3 regions of the Dehalococcoides mccartyi 195 genome follow, and region 1 is predicted to be linked to each of the others. Evidence: riboswitches for the same ligand, from Rfam matches in the RefSeq annotation. Region 1 holds a riboswitch; each other region holds the start of a gene.
What was found. Region 1 has a riboswitch for cobalamin ahead of cobT (nicotinate-nucleotide--dimethylbenzimidazole phosphoribosyltransferase). Riboswitches for the same ligand answer to the same signal wherever they lie in the genome.

Region 1 (10,022 bases):
ATCCGGTAGCCTATATGGGCAGGGTAATTGCCCTTTTTGAGCGGGCAGGGTTTAAGGGCGGTAGGGTCTACCAGTTTGTTTACGGTATAGTCATGGTTTTTATTGCCATGGCACTTTTTTTTATACCGGTATATTTTCTGCTGGACTGGCTGCATGGAGTAAACAGTGTAGTTTACATAATAGTGTCGGCCGTTTTACTCAAGATGTGTTTTACGGTAACCGGCTTGCGTAAGGCCGCTTTGCTGATTAAACAATTGTTAGAAAAAGATGACATTGCCCAGGCCCGTTTTGAGCTCCGCTCACTGGTTTCACGTGATACCTCCAAACTGCCTCAGCCCAAACTGGTGGCGGCGGCGGTGGAATCTGTGGCGGAGAGTATCGGAGACGGGTTTGTGGCGCCGCTCTTTTTCTTTCTGATATTCGGCGTGCCCGGTGTTATGGCCTACCGGGTAGTTAGCACCTTTGACAGCATGGTGGGTTACCGCGGCAAATACGAATATCTGGGCAAGTTTGCCGCCAGATTTGATGATGTGCTTAATTTTATTCCGGCCAGACTGTCTGCCTTGTGCATACTGATTGCCAGCTTATTTGGGCGTTACAGCCCGGCAGGGGCATGGCGGATAATGTGGCGTGACCACGCCAAGACCCAAAGCCCCAATGCCGGCTGGCCAATGGCGACTGCGGCCGGTGCCCTTGAAGTTTGTCTGGAAAAAGTGGGACACTACTCACTGGGGGATAATATCAGGGAGCTTGTTCCCCAAACTATCAGCCGTTCGCTGCTGCTTATAAACAGTGCGGCCTTTATCTGGGTTTTAATAAGCGCGGGAGTGATTTATTTTGTCCGTATCGCCTAAGCCGCAGGTAGAAAAATTAAAGCCGTGTTACCACGGCGGGCCGAACTATGCCGAGCTTAGAAAACTGGGTATCAGCCCGGATGCGGTTATGGATTTTTCGGTAAGCTCAAATCCCTATCCGGCACCTGTTGAGCTCAAAAACGCCCTTTGCTCTTTGGTTATTGACCGCTACCCTGATTCAGATTCTGCCGAACTAAAAGAATACCTGGCAGGCAGGCTTTCACTTAAGCCCGAAAACCTGATTATGGGCAACGGCTCTATGGAAATTATCCGTCTGGTTGCCGGGGCATATTTCGGGGTGGGGGATACGGTTTTAATACTCAAACCCACCTTCGGGGAATATGAACTGGCAGCAGAAGTGGCCGGTGCGGATATAATTGAGCAGTGGGCAGACGAAGAGAGCGGCTTTAAGTTTGATTTGGATTTAACCTGCCGCATTATTAAAAAACACCAGCCCAAAGCGGTATTTATCTGCAATCCCAATAACCCTACCGGGGTTTATCTTTCCAAAGCGGATATTGAAAAAGTGCTGAGCGTCTGCACTGATACCCTGCTGGTGCTGGACGAAGCTTATATAGCCTTTGCTGAAGGCGGCTGGAAATCAACAGATTTGCTCGAAACGGGCAATATTATAGTTATCCGCTCTATGACCAAAGATTGCGCTTTGGCCGGGCTGAGGCTTGGTTATGGCATGGCTTCGGCGGAGATAATAACCAACCTCAAAAAGGTCTGTCCGCCGTGGAATGTTAATTCTGCCGCCCAGAAAGCCGGGCTTGTTTGCCTGTGTCACCCCAGCTATCTGGCGGAATCTGAGAAAAAGATAAAGGCCTCTAAGGAGTATCTCAGGCAGGGTTTTGCAGGCTTGGGCTTTAGAGTGCTGCCCTCCGAGACCAATTTTTTCCTGCTGAAAGTGAAAAAGGCCGCGGATTTCCGTTCGGCACTCCTTAAGCACGGGCTTATGGTGCGGGACTGCACTTCATTCGGCTTGCCACAGTATGTCCGTATTGCTCCCCGCACCCAAAGTGAGTGTGAACGCCTGCTTGCGGTTGCGGCTGAATTGAAAAGTAAGTCTGAGATTTATCCAGCCTGATTGACTGACAGGGTTTTGTCTGATATAGTTTTTAATGGTGATTAGCAAACGGAACACGGTTTGAATCCGTGGCGGTCCCGCCGCTGTAACCGGGGACTTTGGTTTCTTAAAGCACTTTTTGTGCGGCCACTGTCAGGGCAGTACCCTGATGGGAAGGGCGGAACCGGGGGATAATCCGGAAGCCAGAAGACGTGTTAACACCAAACCGGATACCTGATGGTAAAGGGGCCGGCTCATCTTGAAGATATTTTGAGATGTGCCAGCCCCTTTTTTATTTGGGCAGGCGCCAGAGGAGGATAAACTGAGCATAGCCTGAAATACCACCATGGATATTATGACCAAAGTTTGTAATATAGGAGTTTTAAAAATATGGAACTATTAAATGCAACACTGGCAAAGATACACGGGCTTGATAAAGAGGCCATGACCAAGGCTCAGGCCCATCAGGATATCCTGACTAAACCACAGGGTTCTTTAGGCAAGCTGGAAGCCATTGCGGTTCAGCTTGCAGGCATTCAGGGGAATGCTAAGCCCCAAACTGCCCGCAAAGCCATTATCACCATGGCTGGCGACCACGGTATTATTGATGAAAAGTTTCACAACTGGCCCAAAGAAGTAACCGCCCAGATGCTGCAAAATTTCGCCCATGGCGGTGCCGCCATAAATGTCCTTTCCAGACAGGTGGGGGCGCGTAATGTGGTGGTTGCTTTGGGGGTGGCCACCCCCATGGCGGAAGACCCGAATATAATCAACCGCAATATTGCCCCCGGTACCAATAACATGGTTTACGGTCCGGCTATGACCCGCGAGCAGGCGGTAAAAGCTATTGAAACAGGTATAGAGATTGTAAACGCCGAGGTTAAAAAGGGGCTGGATTTGGTAGGTACCGGTGATATGGGTATCGGCAATACTTCCCCTTCCGCCGCTATCTGCTCTGTCATTACCGGGCGGTCACTTGAAGAGGTAACCGGGCGGGGTACCGGTGCGTCAGACGAGCAGATGAAGCTGAAACGCAATGCCATTGCCAAGGCAATTGCCCTTAACAAACCCAATGCCCAAGATGCGCTGGATGTGCTGTCCAAGGTGGGCGGCTATGAAATAGGCGGTCTGGCAGGAGTAATACTGGGTGCGGCAGCCAACAGAGTGGGGGTGGTTGTAGACGGCTTTATTTCAGGTGCGGCGGCACTTATTGCGTATACTATCTGCCCGCAGGCAAAGGACTTTATGTTTGCCGCTCACCAGTCGGTAGAGCCGGGACACCGTATTTTGCTTGAACACATGGGGCTGGATGCTATTTTGAAAATGGATATGCGGCTGGGTGAAGGCACTGGTGCCGCCCTTGCCATGAATATTATCGAAGCATCCAACCGTATCCAGCACGAGATGGCCTCTTTTGCAGATGCCGGGGTTTCCGAAAAGCAAAGTTAGGTGTATTCTGGTATAATCCCGGTTTGAGGAAATATATATGGGTTCATTCTTAGCGGCTTTCCGCTTTCTTACCAATATACCTGTACCCTGGCTGAAAGAAGACTGGCAGGGGGAGAAGTCACATCTGGATTTTGCCCGCTCACTTGGCTTCTACCCCCTGGTGGGTTTAATTGTCGGGTTGATACTGGCCGTTTTGGGCTGGGTTTTCAGCCTTTTTTTACCGGATGTACTTACGGCCGCTTTGCTGACAGTAAGCCTGGTGGTGATTACCGGCGGTTTGCATCTTGACGGCCTGACAGATACCTTTGACGGTATTGCCGCCGGCCACAAGTCCTTTGAACGCGCCCAGGAGGTAATGCATTTGCCGGGGGTGGGGGCTATCGGGGTACTTGCGGCAATCTGCCTGTTACTTTCAAAGTTTGCCGCTATCGTTAGCCTTCCTTCAGGCAGTTTCATAACCGGGCTTATCCTGTTTCCTGTAATCAGCCGCTGGGCTATGGTCTATGCGGTGGTTTGTTACCCGTATGTCAGGTCACAGGGTTTGGGCAAAGAGCTTAAGGGCGGGTCTGCAAAAGCCAGCTTGTGGCTTGCTACCATTTTCTGTCTGGCAGTCTGTGTAATACTGGGTGGCTGGGCAGGGTTGCTGGCTATGTTCGGCAGCTGGCTGCTGATTATGTATCTGGCATCTTTCTTCAGACGCAGGCTTGGCGGACTAAACGGGGATACTTACGGCTCAATTAACGAGTTTACCGAGGTAGCGGCGCTGATATTTATAGTGGCCTTGTCCGGGTATTTCAGCTGAAATAGAGGGAGTTTATAGCATGAAACTGATACTGGTGCGTCACGGGGAGACCGAAACAGATAACTGCCGCTGTTACTGGGGGCATAGTGATATCGGCCTTTCAGACTCCGGCCATGCTCAGGCTAACTCCCTGCGGGAATATTTGTCTGCGGTCAGGATAGATGCCATTTATTCCAGCCCTCTTAAACGCTGCATGGAAACTGCTGAAACCATTGCCTACGGGCGGCCTCTTTCAGTCAATAAAAATAATGACCTGAAGGAAATAGATTTCGGGCGGGTAGAGGGCCTTACCTACGATGATGTTTTAGAACGCTACCCGGATATTGCCCAGAAATGGGCTGAGGGCAGTTTTGACGTGCATTTCCCGGACGGGGAAGGCATGGAACATTTTGCCCAGCGGGTTGTTAAATTTGTAAAAATGCTCTCCAAGCACCGGGAGGATGAGACTTTATTACTGGTGGGGCACGGGGGTGTTTTCCGTATCCTTATCTGCCATTTTCTGGGCATTGATTACAAACACTGGTGGCAGTTTACGCTGGGTGTTGGCTCGGTAACTGTTCTGGATATTTATCCCGAGGGGTCTATACTGGAAAAACTGAACGATAAATCCCATCTGGGCTGATTTTTAACTTTTGTTCAGGCAGGGCGTTTTTATAATACCGGAGGGTCATTAAAATGAATTATTTACTTATCGGCGGTGCCCGCAGCGGCAAAAGCAGTTATGCGGAGGAACTGGCCAAATCCATAGGTGGCAATATTGTGTTTGTGGCAACAGCCGAAGCCGGTGATGATGAAATGAAAACCCGTATCCTGCGGCATCAGCAGGCCCGTCCGCCTGAGTGGGGTCTTATAGAGGCCAGTCTGGGGGTGGGTGAAAAAATAAGCGCTCACGGGAAAAATGCCGATGTGATTATACTGGACTGCATTACCCTGCTGGTAAATAACATAATGTGCCGGTATATGCTTGAACATGGTGATGAGCTTACCGGTGATGCGGCTGACTATCTGGATGCGGCGGTTAAAAAAGAAATAAACGATGTTATAAAAGCTATGGAAAAGACGGGTGCGTCATTTATTGTGGTGACCAATGACGTGGGTGCGGGGCTTATCCCCCCTAATGCCATGGCCAGAATTTACCGGGATTTGCTGGGCAGGGCAAACCAGATGCTGGGTGCATATGTGGAATATGTGTACCTTATGGTGGCCGGACTGCCCATGCAGGTTAAGCCTTTGCTCCGCTAGGGGCAATTTTATAGTAAAAAGAATATGAAAAACCCCCGCTAAAGACGGGGGCTTTTGTTTATAGGGTATTAAAAAATTTACTTCTGGAGTAACTGGTCAATCTTCTGGCTTAAGGCAGATTCGGGTACTGCACCTACCACCATGTCAGCTACCTGACCGCTCTTGAAAAACAGCAGGGTAGGTATGGACATAACCCGGTATTGGGCGGCAGTAGTTTTATTTTCATCTACATTCAGCTTGCAAAATTTAAACTTGCCTTCGTATTTAGTAGATAATTTGTCTATTATGGGGGCTACCATGCGGCAGGGGCCGCACCACGGTGCCCAAAAATCTACCAGCACGGGTTTATCTGATTTTAGTACCTCGGCCGCAAAACTCTGGTCGGTTATTTCCATTACCATCTTGTTTCTCCTTAGTGTATATTCCTGTCTCTTTTAATACTACTTTGAGGTTCATTTGCTGTCAAGGCGGCCCGAAACTGGCATCAGGCTTTAAACCTCATTATCCTCCAGGTTGCCGGAATTTGGTACGGCTACTGTTACCATGGTACCTACCTCCGGTTTGGACTGGATGGAGAGCCGCCCGCCAATAAGCTGTGCCCGTTCCTGCATACCGGTCAGTCCCAGTTTGCCCAGAGCGGCCAAATCTCCTACCCGTTCCGGCAGCAAAAACCCCCTGCCGTTATCTTTTATGGTCAGGGTGGCTTTGTATTTGCCGAAGTCTATATAAACCCAGGCTTTGGTTGCCTGAGCGTGCTTGCCTACGTTACGCAATGACTCCTGGACTATACGGAATAACACCAGTTCGGTTTCGGGGGCAAAACGGCGGATTTCCCCGTTTACATCTATATCAATATTTATGCCGAAGTGCTTTGAAAGGTCAGGTATCAGCCATTCCAAAGCCGGAATCAACCCCAAATCATCTAGTACCGAAGGCCGTAAATCCTGGGCAAAGCGGCGGACTTCACTTAAGGTGCGGTTTACATGGTTCTGCAGCTCTTCCAGTTCAGCCAGATTGTCTTCGCCCAGATTGGGGTTTTGGGTAACAAAGCGGTCTATGGCTCGTGATATGACAATCAGGTCCTGAGCGGTATCATCGTGCAGCTCCTGGGCAATACGGCGGCGTTCGTCTTCCTGGGCTATAGTGATTTGTTTAAGATAAAAACGCAGGTTTTGCTGCATACGCTGAAGTTCGCGCTGGGCTGTTTCCATTTTGAGGTAAGCCTGCTGGCGGTGTTTTTTATCAGTCTCATAGCTTTCCAGCCAGAGGTTTACCACCAGCCCGATGATAATAATGCCGATAATTTCAATAATATCATCAGGGGTGACCGTATCAGTTACGAAAATATTCGGAATAATAATAGCAATAGCCAGTACCAGGGAGAGAAGGCCCGGTCTTAAGCCAAATACCAGAGCGGTGTAGGTAACCGGCAGCAGCATTATAAGCCGTCCTACCGAATGGCGGGTCAGGTACAGAAAAGAATCAGGTTCTATCTGGCCTATAAAGGGCAGTAACTGGGGGTAATGCAGGAAAAAACCGCCGGTAAAAAGTAGTATCAGTATCCAGATATGCACATTGGCAAATAATCTGGGCAGGCGGCGGATTTGGCTGTAGAAGAAACTAAATACTTTTTTCATAGGGTAATATCAAGTTCTAGGGCAAATCTTCCATAATAAACCAGCCGCGTTTAAGCCCGTAGAGAATAGCTTCAGTCCGCGACCCTACGGATAACTTTTTGAAAATATTGGAGAGATGGGTCTGAATGGTACGGTTGGATAAATAAAGCTGGTCGGCTATATCTTTGTTGCTGACCCCCCGGGCGGCCATCTTAAGCACTTCTATCTCGCGGTCGGTCAGCGGGTTTACGGCTGAAACCTCTTCTGTCTTAGTGGCTTTGTTAATCAGCTGGTCAATAACCCGGCGGGTGGTAGAGGGCTGAAGTACTGATTCTCCGGCATATACAGCCCGGATAGCTTCCAGCAGCTGAGTACCTTTAACATTTTTCAGCAGAAAGCTGGCTGCGCCTGCTTCCAGTATGGCCAAAATATATTGCTCAGATTCGTAGGCGGTAAGTATAAGTATAGCCGTGGTGGGCAAAAGCTGTTTTATTTGCTTGGTGGCCTCAATCCCGTTTAAGCGGGGCATGGCAATATCCATAACAACTACGTCAGGGTGAACCTTCATGGACATTTCCACTGCCTCAACCCCGTCTGAGGCTTCGCCGACGACCATCATGCCGGATTCGCGCTGGATAAGCTCACGCGTGCCCTCACGCACAATTACGTGGTCATCTGCCAAAAGCACCTTTATCATCTGGGTAGTTTGCATTTCATTTCCCTCGTTCTAATTATATACTCAGGACTGGGCTGCTTCAACGCATTTATCAGACGGCATATCTTCAAGGGGTTTTTTGGCTGAGCCTGTGGCCAAGGTTCTGGCAGATTTCGGTAATGGCTTCAGTATCCAGATAGTGTGAAATGGAGCGGTCAAAGATAATATTACCCTCCGGGGGGAATTCATCGTCTCCCTGCCAGAATACCAGCCAGAGGGGCAGTCGGGGCAGGGCTTGAAATAAGAAACTCATATCAGCCTGGTCTGTTTTTTTACCGCCTAGTGACAGAGCGGATAAGCTCAGTTTAGCCTTATCTGCGGTATAAAGGGCTATCAGCCCTTTGAGCACCCTGTTATAGAAAACAGGCTGGTAGTTGGCACCTTCGGGCAGTTCTTTAAAGCTTATCTGTTCGTGCAGAACTGGTGTCCTGTCTGCCTTTAGCAGGTAATGCAGTATCAGGGCTTCTTCACGCAGTGACAGGTCTGTATCAGGGCTGGTTACGGCTGCGTTTCGGGTGTCTACCTTTACCTTAAACCCGAAATATTCCAGCTGGATAAAGGGCGGCTGGAATACCGCACCTGAGTTTTGGCATATCTTATTAAAATCCTGCGTGGCCAGAAAACGGCTGCGGTTAAGTTCAAGGGTGCGCTGGGTGGCCAGCTCAAAATTGCGCTGGTCAGGCAGGCGGAAACCTTCTCCTGAATTTATCATTTAACCCTCCGGTTTATGTTAGGGTTTAAACTGCTTTAAATAGGCCGGTATATGGGCGGCTTCACGCGGGCCGACCATTATCTCCCAGCCGGACAGCTCTTCTTCCAAGCCACCGCTTTCCATTGAGGCGTAGCCCGGTATAATCAGCTTGCGGTGGTTGATTTTAGCGGCAATACCGCTGTTTTTTACAAATTTACCGATTGTATCCGCCCCGAATTTGCCTGCCGCCCAGGCGGTCATGACCGAAAGCCCTTCGGTGTCTTTTATCATCAGGTAACAGGGTACGCGGCTGTTTTCCATCTCACCGGAGACAATAAAATATGTCAGCGAAAAATTGCAGGTGAGTATGACCGGTGAATTGGCATCCGGGTTGTTTATTTCATAAATACCCTCGGTAGTAGCCAAAGGCCGCTGGGGGTCAGTGTAAAGGTTCATACGAGTTACCAGCAAAGGGAACAGGGTTTCGCCGCTAAAGTCAGACAGCACCAGTATACCGGCGTATTTGGCAGTCAGTATGCCGGCAAACAGTGATTCTTTCATGGGGTCTTGGGTCATCTGGCCGGGGAAATTGATGACCGGAAAACCCATGGGGCGGAACTTTTTCAAAATGGCTGAGCGCCTTATGGCAACATTGTCAGATAAGGCCTGTTTTAAATTTTCGGCAGAGCTGTCAAGCACAATATCTTTTATTCCCAGTGATTGAAGCTTGACGCTAAGGTCAGCCAAATCTGCCAGGTTAGCCGCTTTGGCTACCAGCGGGCAGTTGTATTTTTTAGCCAGCTCTGCCATTTCGCTGCTGTTTTCGGCTGTGGCGGCGTAAAGAAGCGGTTTGCGTTCAGCGCAAATCTTCAAAGATTCATCAAGTACGGCTGTATCAGCACACATCAGCATGAGGCTGGCCGGGCATTTTCCGGCGGCCAGTTTGACCAGCTTCAGGTATTTTTCACCTGAGCCGCTGTCTGCCCTGAGTGCCAGCATATCCGGCTTCAGGATAGCACCCACCCGTTTGTACTGAAAACGGGTGAAAGCGGCCAGTTTGGCATCCTGTTCCGTCTCGCTCAGGCTGTCTGAGATGAGCAGGGCAATACCCGGCTGGTGCTCAAAGCGTTTTTCATGTCGGTGCATGACAGTTTCGCCGCCGGTTTTAAAAGAGTAATCACCTGTACCTATGCTCACTGTCCTGACCGGGGGGGCGGAAGCTTCCTCCAGCTTCTGTTTGGCTTCTTCCGAAACGTAAGGGCAGGCAGAAAGTTCAGCCCGGCCTCCTGCCAGACTCATGGCAAATGCCAGACAGGTGGGTACGCCGCATTCGCCGCAGTTAGTTCGGGGCAAAAATTTATAAATCTCTATACCGGTAGGTGACATAATATCAAACGGGCTCCTTTCTAGATAAGTGGCTCAAGGGTCAGCGCCGGGTGTTGTTTTGCTTCAAGGAAGGGGAGTATTTCTTCCTCGGTAGTGCCTACGCTTTCGTCTGCAATCCGCTCCAGTAAATCCGGTATACCCAGTTCGGCGGCTCTGGCATTAAACCGTTCCCGTATCTCGTCTTTCAGAGATTTGGGC
Region 2 (10,022 bases), 490 kb from region 1:
GACGTATTCGGCAGAGAAGAAATTTCCCTGCTGCGGGAGGTCTCCCAGGATATATCGCTGGGGGTGGAAAAAATACGCCACCGGCAAGAACTGGCCAGAACTGAAATCCGGCTGAAAGAAGAACGAGACAAAGCCCAGTTGTATTTGGATATTGCCGGGGTAATTATAGTTGTCTTAAGCGAAAACGAGATTGTTTTACAGATTAACAAGCGGGGCTGCGAAATACTGGGTTATGAATATCAGGAAATTGTGGGGCGCAACTGGTTTGAGAGTTTTGTGCCCGGTTACCGCCGTCTTATCAAACACTCCATGTACAAACAAATTATCTCAGGCAAAGCCGACCTGCCGGAACGCTATATGGATGTAGTCCTGACTAAAGACGGCCAGGAAAAGGTGATTTTGTGGCATTCCACGGCTATCCGCAGCCAGGACGGAAAACTTAATTCAATACTCTATTCGGGTGAAGACGTCACCGAGCTTAAACATATTGAAGAAGCTTTGCGTATGTCCGAGGAAAAGTACCACACCCTGTTTGAAACTATGGCCCAGGGGGCTATTTATATTGATGATAAGGGCATCATAATTGAAACCAACCCGGCCGCCAATACTATTTTCGGCAGGCATGAAAGCGAACTGCTGGGAACAAATATTGCCGACCCGGTCTGGACTTATGTGCAGGAAAACGGCTCAATAATGCCGCCGGAGGAAAACCCGGTAATAACTGCCCTGAAGACCGGCAAAGCGGTGCGGAATGTTTTTATGGGCATAAAGAATAACCTTTCCGGTGAGGTCCGCTGGGTCAACCTGTTTGCCCTGCCGCTGTTCCGCCTCAACCAGGAAAACTCGTACATGGTTTATACCACCTTCACAGATATAAGCCGTCTGAAAAATGCCCGTGATGCCCTTACCCGCAGTGAAAACCGCTACCGCTCTATATTTGAAACAGCCGCCAGCATTATTATTTCGTTTGACCAGAACGGTATTATAAATGACTGCAATATGCGTGTTCAGGAAATACTGGGCTATACTCCGGCCGAACTGGTGGGGATGAGCTTTCTGGAAATTGTGGAAGAACCCTTCCGCCATGAAGTCCGCAGGCATATTGCCAGCCTAAACCGCGGGGAAATTATTTATAACAAGGATTGCCGTATGCTCCACAAGGACGGCAAGTACCGGGATGTAATGGTAAACTGCTCTACCCTGCTTGATGAAAACGGCAGCGTAACGAATGCTATCTGCATTATCTCTGATATTACCGAACAGAAACAGACCCATAATGCCTTGATAGCCTCGGAAGAAAAAATCCGGGGAATGTTCAACGGGGTTAACGAAGGCATAATTGTCATGGATACCCAAGGCTATATTACCGAGGTCAACCAGACTATACTGAAAATGAATAACTACACCAGCAAAGACCAGATGATAGGCAGACACGGGCTGGAATTTATTGCCCCCAAAGACCGTGAAGAAGCCAGAGCCTATCTGGCCCAGGCAGACAGCCTGAATGAAGTACGCAATCTGGAACTTCTGTGTGTACGCCCGGACGGAACGGAATATTTCTGCCAGATAAGCGGAGCGGTACTGCGTGATTACTCAGGTGAAATCCAGGGCATAATAATACTCAGTGCGGATATTACCGAACACAAGAAACTGGAACAGCAGCTTATCATGACTGACCGCATGGCCTCAGTAGGCGAGCTGGCTTCCGGTCTGGCCCACGAGATAAACAACCCCCTTACCGGCATTGTCGGCTTCAGCGAACTTTTGCTGATGAATGAACTGGAAGAATCAATCAAAGAAGATGTCCAGACTATTCACCGCGAAGCCCTGCGGGCGGCTGAAGTAGTCCGCAATCTGCTCACTTTTGCCCGTCAGCAAACCCCTACCCGCGAAGCCGGTGATATAAACCTGAGCATTCAGAAGGTGCTTGAACTGCGCAAACATGACCACCGGATAAATAATATCCGCTGCATAACCGAACTGGACCCCGACCTGCCGCGGGTAATGCTGGACGTCTTCCAGATACAGCAGGTTTTAATAAATATTATTATCAACGCAGAGTTCTTCCTGCGCCTTAAGGAACACCCCCAGATAACCATAAAAACCAGCCGCCGCAAAGGTTATGCAGTAATCAGTATTTCAGATAACGGCCCCGGCATCAGCCCTGAAAACATCAAACGTATTTTTGACCCTTTCTTTACCACCAAAGAGGTCGGTAAGGGTACCGGACTGGGGCTTTCCATCTGCCATGGCATTATTGAGGAACACCATGGCAGAATATCAGCGGAAAGCACCCCCGGCAACGGGGCTACTTTCCGTATAGAACTGCCGTTTGCGGATATTAAACCGGCCTCAACCGCTGACAGCATCAGCCCAAGCACCGGTTAATCTTCTAATACGTATTAAACACGTATATTAAGTCATCCCGGGTTAAACCTCTCCCGCAAGCCAAGTGGGCTTGCAAAAACAGCACCGATTCACTCTAAGCCAGCTTTTAAATTTCCCCAAATAAATACCCTTAGCTGACCTTTGTTCCGTCCAGTTCAGCCAGCAGGCTGTCCAGCCGGGCAAGACCGGCTTGGGGGTTGGAATTCTGGGTCTGCACCCACTGCCGGAGCTTGGCAATAGCCGCACCGGAACGGATTATCTCCGCCGCTTTAGCATAACCCTGCTGAAGGCTGTCAGCCTCACCGGCTATATAAAAAACAGGAGCGGCATTCAGACAAACCGCGTTAAAAGCAGCCCCGTTTTCACCGCCAGAAAGAATACGGAGAAGCCGCAGGGTTTCGCGTTGTTTATCACCCGAAGTAAGAATATCCTCCGTCCGGCCGGGTTTTAAACCAAAATCTGCCGGAGACAAGCTGTAGTTAATAATCTGCCCGTCTTCGCCAAGCTCGGCAATGCGGCTTTCGCCCAAAACGGAAAGTTCATCCATTCCCCGGCCGCCGGGGGCAGAGCCGTAGATAACCAGGGCTTTTTTATAACCTATCTCACGCATCACCTCGGCCACCGGCTGCAATAGTTCGGCTGAATATACCCCCCTGACCGCATAACGGGGCAAAGCCGGGTTTGCCAGCGAACCGGCAATATTAAGGGTAGTCCCGAAACGTATCTGGGAAAGGATACGGAAAAGAGCCTGGGGGTGAACTTTGGCGCTCATGCCGTTAAAAATGCCTATACCCGCCGTTTCAATACTCCGCCTGACGGTCTCCACGTCTGTTTCCACGTCAACACCCAGTGATTCCAGCATATCAATAGTCCCTAAGCTGCCGGAAAGGGCTCTGGCACCGTGTTTTGCCAGTACCACCCCGCCCGCCGCCGCCACAATGGAAGCAGCCGTGCTGATGTTAAAGGTCTTCAGGCTGTCCATGCCCGTACCGCAGTTATCCACCAAAGGTTTATTTACCAAAGGCTTAACCCTTACCGTATCCTGCTCATATATAGCTTCCCAGACACCGGCTATCTCCGGTGCTGTTTCACCCTTGGCGGTTAGGGCGGCCATAAAGGCACCCTGCTGGAGGTCAGGCTGTTCATTCCGCATTATCTGGCAGAAACAGTCTTTTACTTCTTCACGGTTAAGATTTTCCTTTGAAATAAGGCGGCTTATGACAGCCCCGAAATTTTTTACCCTGTTTTCGTCCACTTTTGTTTCCCTCTTTTTTATTAAAATTTGATAATGGTTTTAAGGCCTTTTAGCTTTTCCACCCCCAGAAAAGCCTCCTCTATATCTGAAATACCCGTTACCCGGCTGATAAGCCTTTTTACAGGTATAATCCCATCCGTTATCAGGCTAAGCGCCCGGGTATTATCCGCTGGAGTAGAGCCGTAAGAGCCGCTCAAGGCCAGCTCCCGGTAATGGATAGTGTTGGCGTCCAGGCTGAATTCAGAACGGTCTTTAGGCAGACCGGAAAAGAAATTTATCCGCCCGCCGGGGCTCAAAACAGAGGGCAGCTCTCCCACTTCTACCCCCGAACTGGCAATCAAAATCACATCTACCCCCGCCCCCCCGGTCTGCTCAAAAACCCCCTGCCTGAGGCTGGTCTTTGCCAAATCTATCACCCCGTCAGGGCAGGCCAGTTCCGCCCCACACACCCTGTCAGGCAGGACTTCGGCCATAAGCACCTTTTCCGCCCCGTTATGCCGGGCGAGCATGGCCTGTAAAAGACCTAAAGGCCCAGCCCCCAGCACCAGCACCCGGTCTCCGTCCCCCACCCGGCTAACAGACTGGCTGTGGATACAGCTGGCAAGCGGCTCAGCCAGAGAGGCTTCTTCGTCTGAAACATTCTCAGGTATTATGTTAAGCCCGCCAGGCAGGCTTTCAGGGGGAAGTGCCATATATTCGGCCAAGCCCCCGTCATAATTAAAACCGATTATTTTCACCTGCCCGCACAAATTCTCCCTGCCCTGCAGGCAAAGCGGGCAGACCCCGCAGGCAATACCCGGATAAACCTGCACCCTGTCACCCGCCTTGAAATCAGGGTGTTCAGAGCAGGCTACCACAGCGGCTATTTCATGCCCCAGTATCCGGGGATACTTAAGGTCACGGTGTCCCCGCCGGAACATCTTTACGTCTGTGCCGCAGATTGCACAGCAGGCTACCTCCAAGAGCACACCACCCTTGGGGCAGGACGGAGTGTCCACCTCCGCCAGGCTAAGTTTAGCCGGTTCTTCCAGCAAGACCGCTTTCATATTTCCCCCCATAATAAAAAAATCCCCAAACCACCAAGGTTTGAGGATTAAAAAAAATAAAACCCCAAACCTTTCGGCTCAGGGATTTACCATTTCCCACGGCCATTTTCCGCGAAACTCTATACCGGCAGATATTCTGGCTTACGGCTCAACCTACTCACCGGGCCTTCCCGCTTCATTTTAATGAAACAGTGGCGTATTCCAGTTTTCGTCCCCGTATACAGCGGCGGGACCGCACCTGATTCTAACAGGCTTCCCTTTTAAGCTTTTGTTACAAAGCACCGGCAGACCATATTCAATTAGACTTGATTTTAATTAGTTATTTCTGTTTTGTCAATACTTATTTTAGCCGCATTTTGCCCAAAAAACAGCTGCTTCAAAAGCCGGGTGGATAAAGAATTAAATGGGTGGTAGAATAGAGCAGTTTGGCTCACAGGTGAGCTTGCAGATTGACAATGTACTATATGTTGCAAGTATAATATCAGGAACTAGGTCTTTTAAATATCGGCTTAAATATTTTGTAGAAGAGACATATATGGCCAAAACAAAAGCACCTGCAGACAAAATGGAACCGGCTGAAGAAATCAAACAGGACGGCAAGGTAGTTTCTACCAAGCGCACCGCCGGCAGTGAGTTTTTCTGGACACAGAGCCGCTGCACCGGATGTAACCGCTGTGCCAGCATCTGCCCGGTAGATGCTATCAAACTGGACAGGGATAAGACACCCACCAAACGGGTCGGCACCGCTCCCTGCACCCGCGCCTGCCCCGCCGGATTGGATATCCCCCGCTATGTCCGCTTTGTAGCTGAGGGCAACGCCCCGGCTGCCACTGCTGTTATGAGAGAAAAGATACCCTTCCCTTCAGTGTGCGGTTATGTCTGTTTCCACCCCTGTGAACTGGAGTGCCAGCGCCAGAAATTTGACGAGCCTATTGCCATTCGGGCTTTAAAGAGATATGCCGCTGAAAATGACGACGGCAGTTGGAAAAATAACCTTAAAATTGCCCCTTCCACCGGCAAAAAGGTAGCTATTATCGGTTCCGGCCCAGCCGGGCTTACCTCAGCCTACTTTTTGACCCTGCTGGGGCACGAAGCAACTATATTTGAATCTATGGAATACGCCGGCGGCAAGATGTTTTACAGTATACCCGAGCATCAGCTGCCCAAAGATATACTCAATAAAGAAATTAAGGCCATCACCGACCTGGGCGTAACCATCCATACCTCCTGCCAGGTGCAGTCCGTACAGACCCTGTTAAAACAGGGCTACGATTCGGTTCTGCTTTCCACCGGCGTACTCGGTCTGGACGAAGGGCTGCTCCTTCCCTGTGATGAAACCGTTGAATCAGACCTGATGCAGGGCAGTGATTTCCTTAAGAATATAAAATCCTCCACCAAAGAAAGCCTGGGTGACAAAGTAGTAATAATAGGCGGCGGCAGCGAAGCTTACAACAGTGCCTTTGCCGCTAAGAGCCTGGGGGTCTCAGAGGTGCATCTGGTTTGCAGCCGCCACGCCGGCAGCAAGGAAGCCTCCCCGGAGGAAGTAGACCGGGCTATAGATGCAGGTGTGACTGTTCATCCCTCACTGGATTTTGCAAAGCTGGTCAGGCTGGACGGCAAAATTGAGGGAGTAGAACTTTTCCGTATCCGCTCTTACGGATATGACAAAGAAAATAAACTCCATTATGAGATAATAAATGATACCCGCCGCTTTATAGCGGCAGATACAGTTATCACTACGGTTACTCCCAATGAAAAACCGGGGGCGGATTATCTTTCCGTAGTCCAGCCCGGCGTATTTGCCGCCGGTGACGGCATCAGCGGTGCCCGCTCGGTCATTGAGGCTATGGCCGCCGGACGTTCGGTAGCCGGTCTGATTGACAAATATCTGGGGGGCGAAGGCAATCTGGATGAGACTCTGGCCCCGCCTGAAAAAAATATCAAACCCCTTAACGAACCTAAGGGTCAAAACCGCTCTCAGGTAGAGCTTAGTCTGGTAAAACAGGCCGGTGGCGACAAAGTGGAGATTGAAAAAACTCTGTCTCCCGAAGCTGCCAAGAAGGAAGCCCAGAGATGTCTGCGGTGTGATATTGTTCATCAGGTACATGACTATAGTCTGGATACCTCCAGCTGCACCTACTGCGGACGGTGCGTAGACGCCTGCTACTGGGATGCCATTACCAGCGGTTATGGTTATGAAGCCGCCGCCAAGAAACGCAAGGCAGAGATAACCGCTCTGGAGGAAAAGAACGGCGTTTACAACTACGCTATCCGGATTCTGCCTGTTGCCATAGGCCTTATGATAATAGCTGCCGCTGTGGCTAAACTTTTCTAATAGCAGATAATTCATAGCATTTGCAGACTGCCGGCTTTAAAACCCGGCAGTTTTTTTGTGCCCGGATTTAGCTCTAAAGGCTTGATAACCCCAGTGAAATAAAGCATAATTCTGGGTGAAGGAAGGCAGATAACATGAAACAGCTGACTGATGACGAAATCTACCGTATTGCCCAGAAAAGGGTCAAGGAAAAGAAGGATTTTTACAATCACCTGTCGGTTTATATAGTGATAAACCTGATGCTTATAGGTATCTGGGCATTTACCGGCAGTTCATACCCCTGGTTTATTTTCCCCCTGGGGGGCTGGGGTATCGGGCTGATTTTTCACTTCCTGAGTGTTTTCGGCTTCATGCGTGACGAAAGTGACTGGGAAAACAAGGAAATCCAGAAAGAGATTGGGCGTTTAAAGAAAAACCTTTAAACGCCGGTTATCTCATCTTCATCAATTTCAGCCGGAAGCTGGGTCAGAGCGGCAACCGCCGCAATAGCGGCAATCCTCCGGGTATCGTCAAATATTTCGGACAGCTTCTCTTCCAGCGGCTGTTCTTCACTCATGATACGCTTCATCTCATCAAGCAGGGTGGTTTCTTTTTCAATGAAATGGGTATGCAAATTCCCGGCCACAAAATTGGGATTAACCAGAACCGCCTTGTGGAAGGGGATATTGGTCTTCACCCCTACTATAATGTATTCGTAAAGGGCGCGCCGCATACGGGCTATGGCTTCTTCGCGGGTACGTCCCCAGACAATCAGCTTGGATATCATGGGGTCATACAGGTAAGGTATGTTATAGCGGGTATGAACGCCGCTGTCCACCCGCACCCCGATACCGCCGGGTGAACGGTAACCCTTTAGTTTGGCCGCCGAGGGGGCAAACTCATTCAAGGGGTCTTCGGCGTTTATGCGGCACTCTATAGCCCAACCCCGCATCTGGACGTCTTCCTGTTTGAAAGAAAGCTCATCTCCGGAGGCTACCATTATCTGTTCTTTGACTATATCTATGCCGGTAACCATTTCGGTAACAGGGTGTTCCACCTGCACCCGGGTATTGGCCTCAAGGAAGTAAAACTGGCCGTTTGAAAAGATAAATTCAATAGTACCGGCACCCTCATAGTTAACCCACTTGCCGGCCTTGATAGCCACTTCGCCCATTTTCTTGCGGAGTTCGGGGGTGATGACCGGTGAAGGGGCTTCTTCAATAAGTTTCTGATAACGCCGCTGGATAGAACATTCCCTCTCACCCAGATAAACCACATTCCCCTGTGAATCACCCATTATCTGTATCTCTATATGGCGGGGATTGGATATGTATTTTTCAATATAGACTTCGGCCAGACCAAAGGTATTTCCGGCTACTTTCTGGGAGGATTCTATGGCATCTTTAAGCTCGTCCGGGCCGTTTGCCACCCGCATACCGATACCGCCGCCGCCGCCGCTGGGTTTGATAATAACCGGGTAACCGATAGCCGCGGCCGCTTCGGTGGCCTGCTCAATACCGGAAACACAGCCCTCGGTACCGGGCAGTACCGGCACACCCGCTTTTTTCATTTCACGTCTGGCGGCAATCTTGTTGCCCATCAGCTCTATAACCCGGCTGCTGGGGCCTATAAACTTGATGCCGGCCTTTTCCAGAGCCAGTGCAAAACCGGGGTTTTCAGATAAAAAACCGTATCCGGGGTGAACCCCGTCTACCCCCGCTTTTTTGGCAGCCGAGACTATCTTTTTTATATTCAGATAGCTCTCAGACAGCTGGGAAGGGCCAATATGATAAGCTTCGTCTGCATACTTTACAAAAAGAGCGCCTTTGTCAGCATCGGAATAAACGGCAACAGTCTTTATGCCCAGCTCACGGCAGGCGCGCATAATACGTATGGCTATCTCACCCCTGTTGGCAACCAGTATTTTATTTAGCATCTGGCTCAATCACCATAATTACGTCTTTGCTGCCCACCACTTCGCCCTCATAAGCATATATCTCTGAAACTACCCCGCTGACAGCGGCGGTAACATCGTTTTCCATCTTCATAGCCTCAATGGTGGCCACCACTTCACCTTCGCTAACCTTGTCCCCTTCCTTCACCTTCAGGGAAAGGAGCATACCCTGCATGGGGGAGACAACTGCCCCGGGGTGTGAGGCCGTAGGCTTGGCAGCTTTGGGGGCTTCGCCAACCGCACCGGCCTTAGCGGAAACCTTGACCGTAAAGACTTCTCCGTCTACCTCAACGCTGTATTCAGCCGAACCATTAAAGACCGGAGCGGATTTAGCTTCGGTTTTGGCTTCAACTTTGGCTGCTTCAGGGGTGGACGGCAAAAGGCACTCTTCCTTGCACTCACCCTTGAGGAACTTGGCCGCTACCTCAGGGTACATGGCATAAGTCAAAAGGTCTTCTTCGGTTTTGAGTATACCCAGCTTTTCACCTTCGGCCTTCATCTTGGGCAGTTCCGGCTCAAGCAAAGCCCCCGGCCTGACACTAATGGGTTTTTCATCACCGATAATAGCTTTGCGTATTTCTTCATTTACCGCACCGGGTATTTTGCCGTAATACCCCAGCAGGTAATTTTTAGTTTCTTTGGTAACCTGTTTGTAGCGGGCACCGCTCAGCACATTTAAAATAGCCTGCGTGCCTACAATCTGGCTTGACGGGGTAACCAGCGGGGGGTAGCCCAAATCCGCCCTTACTTTGGGTACTTCGGCCAGTACCTGCGGCAGTTTGTCAAAGGCATTCTGCTGGCGAAGCTGGCTGACCAGATTTGAAATCATACCGCCGGGTATCTGGTGGAGAAGCACCCCGATACTCGGCTGGGTGGCTTCGCAGGTATAAAGGCAGCGGTAAGTAGAGCTTATTTTATTAAACTCCTCACCTATTTCGCTCATCAGTTCCAGATTAAGCCCGGTATCCAGTTTCGTACCCTGAAAAGCGGCCACGAAACTTTCGGTAGTGGGCTGGGACGTACCCCAGGCAAAGGCGGAGAAGGCGGTGTCTATTATATCCACCC
Region 3 (10,022 bases), 310 kb from region 1:
CGGGTCAGTCACATCCTGAAGGACTTCATACAGAAAATCCCTGCCATTTATGGTAACCTTGCTTGCAGTTTTTAAAATAGTAATCAGCTTGCTACTGCTGGTCAGCAGCTGCCTTTCAGCATTGTCTATTGATTGCCCCATATCAAGTATCGGGCATTTACCCTCTTCCGCCGGGCAAATGAACTTATGGCAGGAATGGCCTATAATCTCGGATGCCTCTGCCCCGATAAGATTCTGGGCCGCCTGATTTATATTCATGATTTTTCTGGACAAAACATCTATCACTACAATACCTACAGGCAAGGTATCGATCTGAATCGTATCCAAGTTATCAATCATGGCTAGAGTCCCCCACAACAATCCGCTACTTATAGCCATACTAATATTACCATACAAAAAAAACAAGTACAATTGAATAATACGGCTAACATTTGTGTAAGATTTTATAGACAATGGGGTTACATTCTATATTCCGGCAGTTAAAGCCTTGCTGAAGGTAATAAAAGAGTTTATAAGAGTATAAGAATATTAAATAATGAAGAATCGGATATTTTATTTGGTAAACTGGCACGGGATTTACCGTATAATTAACATCAATTTATTTTATAAGATCACCCTCCTGATATTATAAGTTGTCTTAATAGACCTGCCAAGGTATACAACGACTACCTAATCCATACCAGACCGGCTATGACATTAGCTTGATAATTGAGGGCGTTTGAGAATAAATAACTATAAAACGAATTCAAGATATTAATAAGTAATCTGGAATCTATATTAACATTACTAACTATTCGGCTATGAATATTTAATAAATAGCGACTATCTAGTATCCCCGGCAGTTTCTGACGGCCTGTTTGACTGCCTGAGTTGCAGCTTTGGCCATCATCTCCCCCAGTTTGGTATGACCACCCACATAAGTATATTTATCATCCCCGCCTGATACGCTGATTATCTGGTCTGTTCCCGTTCCGGTTGCCTGCCATTCGGGGTGTACCGCACTCCGTATATCCAGTTCCTGTAAAGCTACATTCTTAGCCTCGGTCAGTGTGATATACGACGAAGCAAGCGTGGGTGTCTCCAGAGTAGAGCCGGTAAGCAGGATAATATTTATCGTGCCTATCTTCTCAAACTTGCCATTTCGCTCTATACCGCTTGCGGCATCACAGCCTATCCGCATGGCGTTGGTCTTGACCCCGGCAGTAGCAAAGGCAAGTACCCAAAACTCTTCATAACTTTCTTCCGCCCAGGCTATTTTGTCCTGGTCTACTCCAGTAGATAAAAATGAGACTTTATCCAGGTCTGTGCCGTATCTCTCAAGGACTTCTTCCAGCACTACCGAATAGGCTGTCTGCCAGTCTGATGAGTTGTCGTGCATGAAATCCCAGAGTTCAGGGGGTATGTGGGTGTTTAAGATATATCTGGCCTTACCCAGCCCGGTGCGGGTGGAGAGTATATTCCTTTCCTCCGGCAGTTCTATTACCAAAGTATTGGTGGACGCACCCAGTGCCTTATGATAGACAATGCCTGCTTTTACCCCGTGAAAACTGCCCAGTTCTTTATAACAGGTATCTGTTTTCAGTTCAGATATCACCTTTGTTCCCTCCATATCAGCCTTATTCCCTTTCCCCGTAAAATATGCCCCCTCCGGAATACAGGAGGGGGCTAATTATCTTTAACTCCGCACCTGCTCTTTCCGTAGTCACCGGAAGGGCAGTACCTGAATCCGGGCGCTTTGCTGGCTTGCTCTTTTCCCCGCTCACAGTAGGCGCTACTGCTCCGGATTTTCACCGGCTTTCTTTCCCGTTTCCCCCTTTGAATCCAAGGGGATTTCAGGTAATACTTATATTAACTTTGGGCCTTGATACGTCTGGTAACTAACTGCCAGCTGACCAGCATAAGGATTATCGCCGGTAAACCGGTAACCAGCAGGAACATATAGGCTGCCTGAGAATAAAACTCTTGGAAAGCTGTATAGAAATTCTGAATAGTAAATAGGAATAGTATCAGCCCGGCTATACCTATAATCCATTCATAAAGGCGCAAAGATATCCCTTTCTGGCCAAGTTTATTAATCAGAAATGTAAAACCTACGCCTAAAGCGATACCTATGAGCATCCATATGAGAGTATACAGAGACCACATATTTCTAACTTCCTTTCTAGAAAATAAGGCTATTGCCAGTCTTTATAAATTGGTTTCAATACCTTCAAGCGGCCAGTATTTATCAGGTTCAAACCAGAAGTTGTCCCACATATTCTGGTCTTTGACTATGCCGTAACCAAAGGCATGGTCCATATTGGCAAAAAAGCCGTTGAAGATACCTGTCTGAGAAACTACGCCTTTAACTACTTCGTGGATACTGGACTTGATATCCTTGCTAAATACGCAAGAAGCTACGCAAGCCGCACACCCATGTTTACCAGAAGTCACCCAGAAATTGTGGCAGGCAAAGTCGTTGTTAGGCCAGACCTTTTTACCGGATAGATTAAAGTATTCCGGTATAAGCTTGGTCGGATTGGAATTAGCATCATCAGCGGGAGTAATCTCATAGGTCGGTTCACGGAAAGTCGGTATAGCTGAAGCAGGGCAAGCTTTGGCACATAATCCGCAATCCCTGCAGAAACGATTAGCCCCGAAGTCTATGGGATTAGTAGTGGGTAACGGGAGATCAGTGAAAAACACCTCCACCTTACGAATTAATGGACCACAAGATGGGGTTATTTGCCCTCTCATACGCCCCAACTCACCTATCCCAGATAGTACTCCGAACGGCACGTTATTCCAGGGGCCCCAGCCTGAACCTGCAGTAGTATAGCCAATGGCATGAATAAATCCTCTGAAATGGATATCAAATGCAATTGAACGAGCATAAGATTTGGCAGTGGTAGCATCCGCCCTATAGCTCGGCGCCATCAAAGCCGGATTTCTAGCCTCGCGTATTACAACTACTATTATGTTGTTGCACTTTTCTGGGATAACCATTTTTTTATCTGTTTCGTATGGCTGATCAACATCTTCCCAAACTACTTCTTTGCCATTCTTATCTGCCAGAATCGGTAAAACGCCGCATGTCTTATGTACAAGTTTCTTGGTATATTCATCTGCCTTCAAGTAGCCCACTTCAGCCCCGCCGCACCATCTAGCAGCCATGCGGATTAAAGCTGCATTCTGTTCGGGTGTGCCTTCCCACCGGGGCACTCCCATATTATCAGGTGTGATTATCCCAAAAAGATCGGTAGCCCATACAGGGCTGATAACGCAATGCCCTGACTCAGGATCAAAACCCATTTCAAAACCAGGCGGAGTATCCTGCTGAATACCCTCCACCCCAAAAAAATAATCCATGTTACGCCGGACAGCTGTCCAAGCCGGGTGACGTATAGCAACATCAAACATAGTATTACCTGGATTATTTTCCAAAACCATCTGCTTTGTGTTGTCATAATACATGTGCGCGCGTTTATCTTTTTCAGCCTGGTCTAGATGATCTTCCCAGTTGTTATAATGAGTTTGGCGCTGAATGACATTCCAATCTATTTCCACTGTGGGTTTGGCATATTCCAACTCACGCACATACCAGGGGCGTTTTTCAGTTACTCCACCAATCTGAGAAACTTCGTCCAGATCATGAAACACAGGTGATGCGGCAGTTACCGCACCGACCCCAGCACCGGCCAATCCAACCGCCTTCATAAAATCACGCCGGCTGAGTGTTGAATGAAATTTATCCATAATAGTCTCCTCCTTTACCTTAGTTAAAATCCAAATGGGGTTATCCGGTCTCTCCCGAAAGTCAGTCCCAGTTACACCTCCTCTACTATAGTTTTATTGAAGAGCAGAACTCCTATTGATACTTAGAAACCAATGAGTAATCCTCTATATCCAAATACCAATTGGAGCCCCATTCATCTCTTCTAAAAACAGCCGATACCTTTTCAAGGTTTAATCTCTTTTGGAAGATAGGCCCATCGACAACCAGAGTATGATAATAACCAACTCTCCCATCCTCTGATTTCTCAAATCTGTTTTTCAATTCGGCTAAGACATCCAAATCTAGCTTTTTCCCCAGCCATTCTTTGCCCAGTTTAGAGTCATCCGTTACTATCATCAGAACTTCAAACCCATAATAAATAAGCATCTTAAGAATATCTTCCCGATTGATGTTCCATAGCGGCAAATGAGCCTGTATACCAGTAGAATGGCAAATATTCTTCACCCAACTTTCATGCAGACTGGCCTCTTCATTACCAATGCTTACATCTCCAAAAACGCCACCTTCAATATCTACTTGGTTCTTGAGGTGATTTACAACCCTGCAATAGTCAGAGTCGTACCTGGAAACTTGGACTTGCCTTTTAATCAGGGGTATACCAATTGTATTCCATAAATCCCTCCCTTTACGCCTAACTATAAGGACTATATCCATAAAAGCTCCCACCGGACAAACATAAAAACACCACGCATTATAAATAAAAAATCCACTAGCTACGGATATGCCTAATAATACCCATTGATCAAAAGACCCTTTCATACTGAAAAGTGTACCCCAAGGCTCAAAGACTGTTATAGATACACTCCCTAACAGAATAGTAAAAAATAAGGCAAACCAAAGTATAAAGTACCGAACATTCCTTAAACGTTTATGCCACTTGGCACTGGGTCTTAATCCTACCTGTCCAAGTTTATAGGCAATTTCCTGCACTGCTGAGTAAGGGCACAACCAGTAACAATAAAAGTTTTTGCCGAATATTAAAGCCAGTAACACCACCCCGATTACCAGTATGTACAGAAACAAATTAGTGTTTAGATGGGGGGGTGAACCCATTATCCAGACAGCAAAATTAGTCAGACTTAATGGCCTTGCTAACCAGATACCCAGTACACCAAGCCCGAAAAATAAAGTAACGTAACGAACCCATCGAAATCTAGCTAAAACTGAAAGCATCCTAAATAAAACTACAGTGCATAAGCCCCCAATTAGCAACGCTTCACTTAAGCCAAATTTGATTTTTTCTTCAGGAATCGGATACGGCTTAGCCAGTTGCTCAGCTACCAAAGCCCGCCCAGCGTGCACCCCCAAAGCTACCCCGTTACATGATATTGTAGAACCACTGATTGCATTTATATCTGCCCCCAATACCAATGCGTCATCAAATTTACGCCCTATGTATTGGTCAAAGAAATCCCCTGTTATCAACTGATCCCACCAGGCTTTGTCATCACTATTCTGAGGTATAGAGATTGATTGAATTTCCCCATCCAGTGACCAATTTAAGACAACAGTCAGAAGTCCTCCATAGCCTTGTCCAGTAGTGATAGTGACATATCCGGCAAGCAGATCGTCATTATCTTCCACCGCATATATGTAACCTAAATTTGTGGGATCAACTTTCAGAAGAGAATAATCAGCAATGCCTGTAAATGCATCTGCCAAATAGTTTTCATATAACGCAGATTTATCTTCACCGTGAGATTCTGATAAATGCCCCACTAAACCTGCTATTAGCAAGCTCAAGCCTGCTAATAAAATAAGCACACGCTTCAGATTAAATTTAAATAACATCGTATTTCCTTGCAGAACATAATAGCTGGTCTATACCCGGTTTTATGTCTGAATAAAATCACGGGTATAGACCGCCAGAATCACCAAAAAGGCAACCACTAGTACAAAAATGTAAAAACAGCAGATAGTGAGGCGTTTCCCCCCTCATCCTCTGTTAAATGCTATAAGTTAGATTCTCCTTTAAAAATCAAACTACTTGTATTTAATTTAGCGTTCCTGAAGTATTTAGGATCAAAATCAGGCAAAAAAGCGAATATATCATCTTTCCCCCAACCGCTCATGCCCCAAAGCTTTTTATCCCGGCTTTGGCGGTTATCCCAACACTTTATCAGCTTAGCTTCAGAAGGGCGGACAGGGTGTATCCGGCAGGATTTCTTTTCCTTGTCAAACAATACACAGTAACCTCTGTCATAAGTTCTCCATGGAGGAATTCTGGCACCGGTTATATCTTCTTGCCCCTCCTTAGCCCAACGAAGAAAAAATATTTGACAGTCAGCTGTATCTGCCACCATATATTTATTAACAAAGTCGGATATAGTCATCTCAAGATATCGGGCAGCAGGCGCAATTTCATCCGGTCGGGGGATACAAGGATAACATAGGCAGCAATATCCACATCGCTGGCAGCTTTTAAAATTAAACTTAGCGGCCATAAAGTGATTATCCATTTGTTGCTGGCAATAAGCTTCGTATTCAGCAGTTAACCGTCGATAGTAAGAAATGCTCTCTGGAGACATCGACTGGGAAAACGGCCTAAGCGCGTCCATGTCTGGTCACCTCCTAATAAAACAGGGGCATAGGGTGATTTCTCAACCCTAGCCCCTACTGATTAATTTATCTTGTGCGGTTATGGCTTCTAACTAACTGCAAGGATACCCCAAGCATAATCAAAGCTAATAACCCAAAAACCAAAGCTCCCAGCCAAGCCGAAGTATGCTCATACTCTCTGACCGAAGCGAAATAATGCTGAACCGCTGCAAAAGCTGATGTAAACCCAAGGGCAGCTAGAACCACTTCGTACCAGCGGAATTTAAACTGCTTCTGCATCACCAGCCATCCTATCCAGACAGCTAGAGCAATACCGACAATCAGACCAACCCAATACAACATTAGTATCTCTCCTTTCTAAATATGGATTCTTCTTAGTAACTTGTATCAATACCAAACGGGAAATCTTCTTCCTTCCACCAGTCACGTTGGTCTTTACGCCCGTAATCAAAGTTAAGGTCCATATTACGGAAGAAAGTGTTAAAGACAGTGGTATGACTGGCTGAAATACGGACTAATTCATGGATAAATGACTTGTCATCCCGTATAGTATTAAAAGGACAAGTACCCTGGCAGACAGGACAATGGGGGCACAAATCATAATTGCAATGCCAACCCAAAAATCCGGGATTGCCATAAATCGTATCATCTTCCCAAGTGGGGTCACCGGTTTTTATCGCTCCAAACGGGCAGGCTTCGGCACAGATTTTGCAAGTCTTACAGAATTCACGGCTGCCGAAATCTATTGGTTTGGTAGGTACAATTGGGAAATTTGTTATATGCATCCACATAGCGCGGTTAGTCAAACCATACTTGGGATGAATAACATAAGAAGCCCGGCCAAGTTCACCCAAGCCTGATAAAGCGGCAAAGCCGCCAGTAGGTCCGATACAACCTATACCGGTACCTCCAGCTCCTACCATTGTATAGCCTAAACCCCGGACAAAGTCTTTGATATAGCAGGATAGGAAATGACCCCGCATATAAGCAATGTATGTAGGCGCATTTTCCTTACGCCCGGCCTGATGTCTGGTCATGTTAGGGGGCTGGCGCATACTCCAGGTGAAGACGTATTTGCAGTTATTCGGTATAACTCTCTTGGTCGCAGTTTCGTAGGCTGCGTCAACATCTTCAAATACATACTTCTTACCATCCATCTCGGAATCAAAGACCATCTTCTTGATATCATCATCTAATTCTATGCAACCCACATCTTCTGCCCCAAAAAGTCTGGCTACCGACCGCAGAGTCATTAAATTTTCTTCAGGTGTACCCTGCCACTTGGGGATACCCATTTCTTCAGGGCTTTTTACTCCTTCATACATCGGGGGTAAAAAGCCGTCAATCCGGTCACCCCCGCCTGCATCCGCCACCAATTGGGCTAAGTTGATAATTTTGCCATTAGTTTGAAAACGGCGAGGGAAACGGGTAAAACCAAAGAACTCACTTACTTGGGCCAAGGCTGTATTTCTTAAATCCCCAAAACCATCTGGACCAGGCTCCCAACCCGGAAATTCATTCTTGCAATAATCAATAACAACCTGATTTCTTGTTTCCAGTTCTTCAGCCGTCAATATCCGCTGTACCTGATAAGGCAGGTCTTCAGGTTTCATTAGACCCTGAATTATAGCTTCCTGATGAGCAGTCATAGGATAAGCCCAGAAGTAAGGACGCCTTTGCACAGCAGACCACTCAATGGGAGTGGTAGCATCTTTAATATTTCGTTCCTTAACCCACCATGGTCTTTTGTTTATGGGGCCAGAGGAAGCCAATAATTCATCCATATCATGAAAAACTGGGGAAGCTGCACTAGCTAAGCCAATTCCAGCCCCCGTCAAACCCAAACCATTTAAGAAATCCCGACGGGAAACTGTAGAGTGCTGTTTGCTCATTTTAATCTCCTTCTAATAAATTTATGAAAAACCCATTGCCAAGTTATAAATTCAAAATTACACATCACCTCCTTAAACCTCAGAAAACCAATGACGCTTCTGCAACCCATCAGCTAATTCTAAAATCCCGTAGTTAAAAAATAATAAGAATAGTTAATAAAAAGCATTGGGATAAGTGAACAGATTAAAAATGAAGAAAAATACCCTTAAGCAGATAAATCTGTTGTATAATTATCCAGCTTAAGCACACATTAGTTGGACTGGAATTACTTTATATGCACGTCTGGGGATAGAGCCATGAGAATATCAAAACTCAATACGAGCCCTGGATCAACAGCTGAGAGGCATCAAACTCGACCTGTTTCCAGATTGAATTCTTTAGCAACTAAATACAAAATGACTCGCCGGATGATAAATCTAAATCTTTACCGCCAGAATAAAGAGCAAAAATCACAAAAACTTAACTGTCAGAAACTTTATCGTAAGTACAAGACCATTTTTGATTTAAGCAGCGACCCAATTGTTATCGCTGAAGTTAAAGGCACCGGGCCACATGACAGAATGATAGTGGAAATAAATGAAGCCGCTATTAAACATTTTGGATATTCTAGAAGCGAATTGCTAATGCATGATACTTCATTCCTGCACCCCCCGGAGGAAGTAGATGCGCTTTTATCCTGGGTTGGCACAGAAATGAATAAGAACCACCACGTTTTTTTTGAGGCTAAGCATCTTAGAAAAGACGGCAATGTATTGGATGTGGAAATTCACGCTACCCAGATAGCCATAGACAATTCGCCTATTTCGATTGCTGTAATACGTGACATATCCGAACGGAAAAGCCTCGAAAAGCGAGCTATAAAGTTACACCAAGCGGAACAAAAATTCCGTATAGAACTTGAAAGTCAAATATACCAAAGAACCGAATTTTATAAAGCCTTAGTACATGAACTAAAAACCCCGCTTACACCCATAGTACTAAATAGCGAAATGCTGGAAGACAACTTGGAGGGTAAGCACAAGAAATTAGCCGATAACATTAAACTATCCAGCTTAGAACTCTTAGCCCGTATAAATGAACTTTACGATATGGCTAAAGGGGAAGTGGGTACTTTACAAATAAACCGCACATGGATTTCATTATTTGACTTGATAAATGAGATAGCTTCTGTGCTTAGCCCCAGCCTTAACTCTAAACAGTTAAGGCTTCATCTTTTCTTCAGGCCTCACTTACCCCCAGTATACGCAGATCAAAACCGGCTTAAACAGGTCCTTGTAAATTTGCTGAATAACGCAATAACATTCAGTCTGCCCAAGAATAAAATCACAATGATATGCGGTTTCAATCAAAAATACGTAACCATTGAGATAATGGACGAAGGCACAGGTATTTCAGAAGATGACCTGCATAAACTATTTAAACCGTATGTACTTACCAAATCAGATGGACTGGGCTTAGGTTTGGCCTTATCCAAGAAGATTATTGAACTCCATAGCGGTAAAATACGGGTTAAAAGCATCAAAGATACAGGCAGCAAATTTTCAATCATACTGCCTGCCAATAATACGGACTGACAAATGGAACGAATACTTATTGTTGAAGATGACTTTAAAACCGCTGATGCGTTTGTCTCTATTTTCAAGTTAACATGGCCAAACGCTGAAATCTTTACAGCTCAGACTGGCTGGGAGGGAATTAGATTATTAGAAGAATACTCCCCTCATATAATTATTCTGGATATCGGGTTGCCAGATATCAACGGATTTGAAGTAATTTCAGAAATAAGGCATTTTAC

Region 2: it holds a riboswitch for cobalamin, as region 1 does, so the genes downstream of both, DET_RS00725 (zinc-dependent dehydrogenase) here and cobT (nicotinate-nucleotide--dimethylbenzimidazole phosphoribosyltransferase) in region 1, are expected to answer to the same signal.
Region 3: it holds a riboswitch for cobalamin, as region 1 does, so the genes downstream of both, DET_RS01805 (adenosylcobinamide amidohydrolase) here and cobT (nicotinate-nucleotide--dimethylbenzimidazole phosphoribosyltransferase) in region 1, are expected to answer to the same signal.

What each region holds. Positions count from the first base shown of each region.
Region 1 covers NC_002936.3:603,438-613,459, forward strand. Annotated here, with positions in the region: gene DET_RS03445 (cobalamin biosynthesis protein) at 1-854, shown strand, start outside; gene DET_RS03450 (pyridoxal phosphate-dependent aminotransferase) at 838-1,944, shown strand; cobalamin riboswitch at 1,960-2,158, shown strand; gene cobT (nicotinate-nucleotide--dimethylbenzimidazole phosphoribosyltransferase) at 2,314-3,372, shown strand; gene cobS (adenosylcobinamide-GDP ribazoletransferase) at 3,410-4,174, shown strand; gene cobC (alpha-ribazole phosphatase) at 4,194-4,796, shown strand; gene cobU (bifunctional adenosylcobinamide kinase/adenosylcobinamide-phosphate guanylyltransferase) at 4,850-5,416, shown strand; gene trxA (thioredoxin) at 5,494-5,817, opposite strand; gene DET_RS03485 (sensor histidine kinase) at 5,908-7,053, opposite strand; gene DET_RS03490 (response regulator transcription factor) at 7,070-7,744, opposite strand; gene DET_RS03495 (DUF3786 domain-containing protein) at 7,815-8,459, opposite strand; gene acsC (acetyl-CoA decarbonylase/synthase complex subunit gamma) at 8,478-9,824, opposite strand; gene acsB (acetyl-CoA decarbonylase/synthase complex subunit alpha/beta) at 9,845-10,022, opposite strand, start outside.
Region 2 covers NC_002936.3:117,506-127,527, reverse strand. Annotated here, with positions in the region: gene DET_RS00735 (PAS domain S-box protein) at 1-2,388, shown strand, start outside; gene trpD (anthranilate phosphoribosyltransferase) at 2,519-3,643, opposite strand; gene DET_RS00725 (zinc-dependent dehydrogenase) at 3,664-4,689, opposite strand; cobalamin riboswitch at 4,798-4,990, opposite strand; gene DET_RS00720 (4Fe-4S binding protein) at 5,225-7,024, shown strand; gene DET_RS00715 (2TM domain-containing protein) at 7,159-7,446, shown strand; gene DET_RS00710 (acetyl-CoA carboxylase biotin carboxylase subunit) at 7,443-8,939, opposite strand; gene oadA (sodium-extruding oxaloacetate decarboxylase subunit alpha) at 8,929-10,022, opposite strand, start outside.
Region 3 covers NC_002936.3:292,419-302,440, reverse strand. Annotated here, with positions in the region: gene DET_RS01810 (sensor histidine kinase) at 1-339, opposite strand, end outside; gene DET_RS01805 (adenosylcobinamide amidohydrolase) at 827-1,594, opposite strand; cobalamin riboswitch at 1,707-1,850, opposite strand; gene DET_RS01800 (hypothetical protein) at 1,849-2,145, opposite strand; gene DET_RS01785 (reductive dehalogenase) at 2,188-3,735, opposite strand; gene DET_RS01780 (4Fe-4S binding protein) at 3,848-5,566, opposite strand; gene DET_RS01775 (YkgJ family cysteine cluster protein) at 5,728-6,333, opposite strand; gene DET_RS01770 (hypothetical protein) at 6,401-6,676, opposite strand; gene DET_RS01765 (reductive dehalogenase) at 6,709-8,118, opposite strand; gene DET_RS01760 (PAS domain-containing sensor histidine kinase) at 8,524-9,801, shown strand; gene DET_RS01755 (response regulator transcription factor) at 9,805-10,022, shown strand, end outside.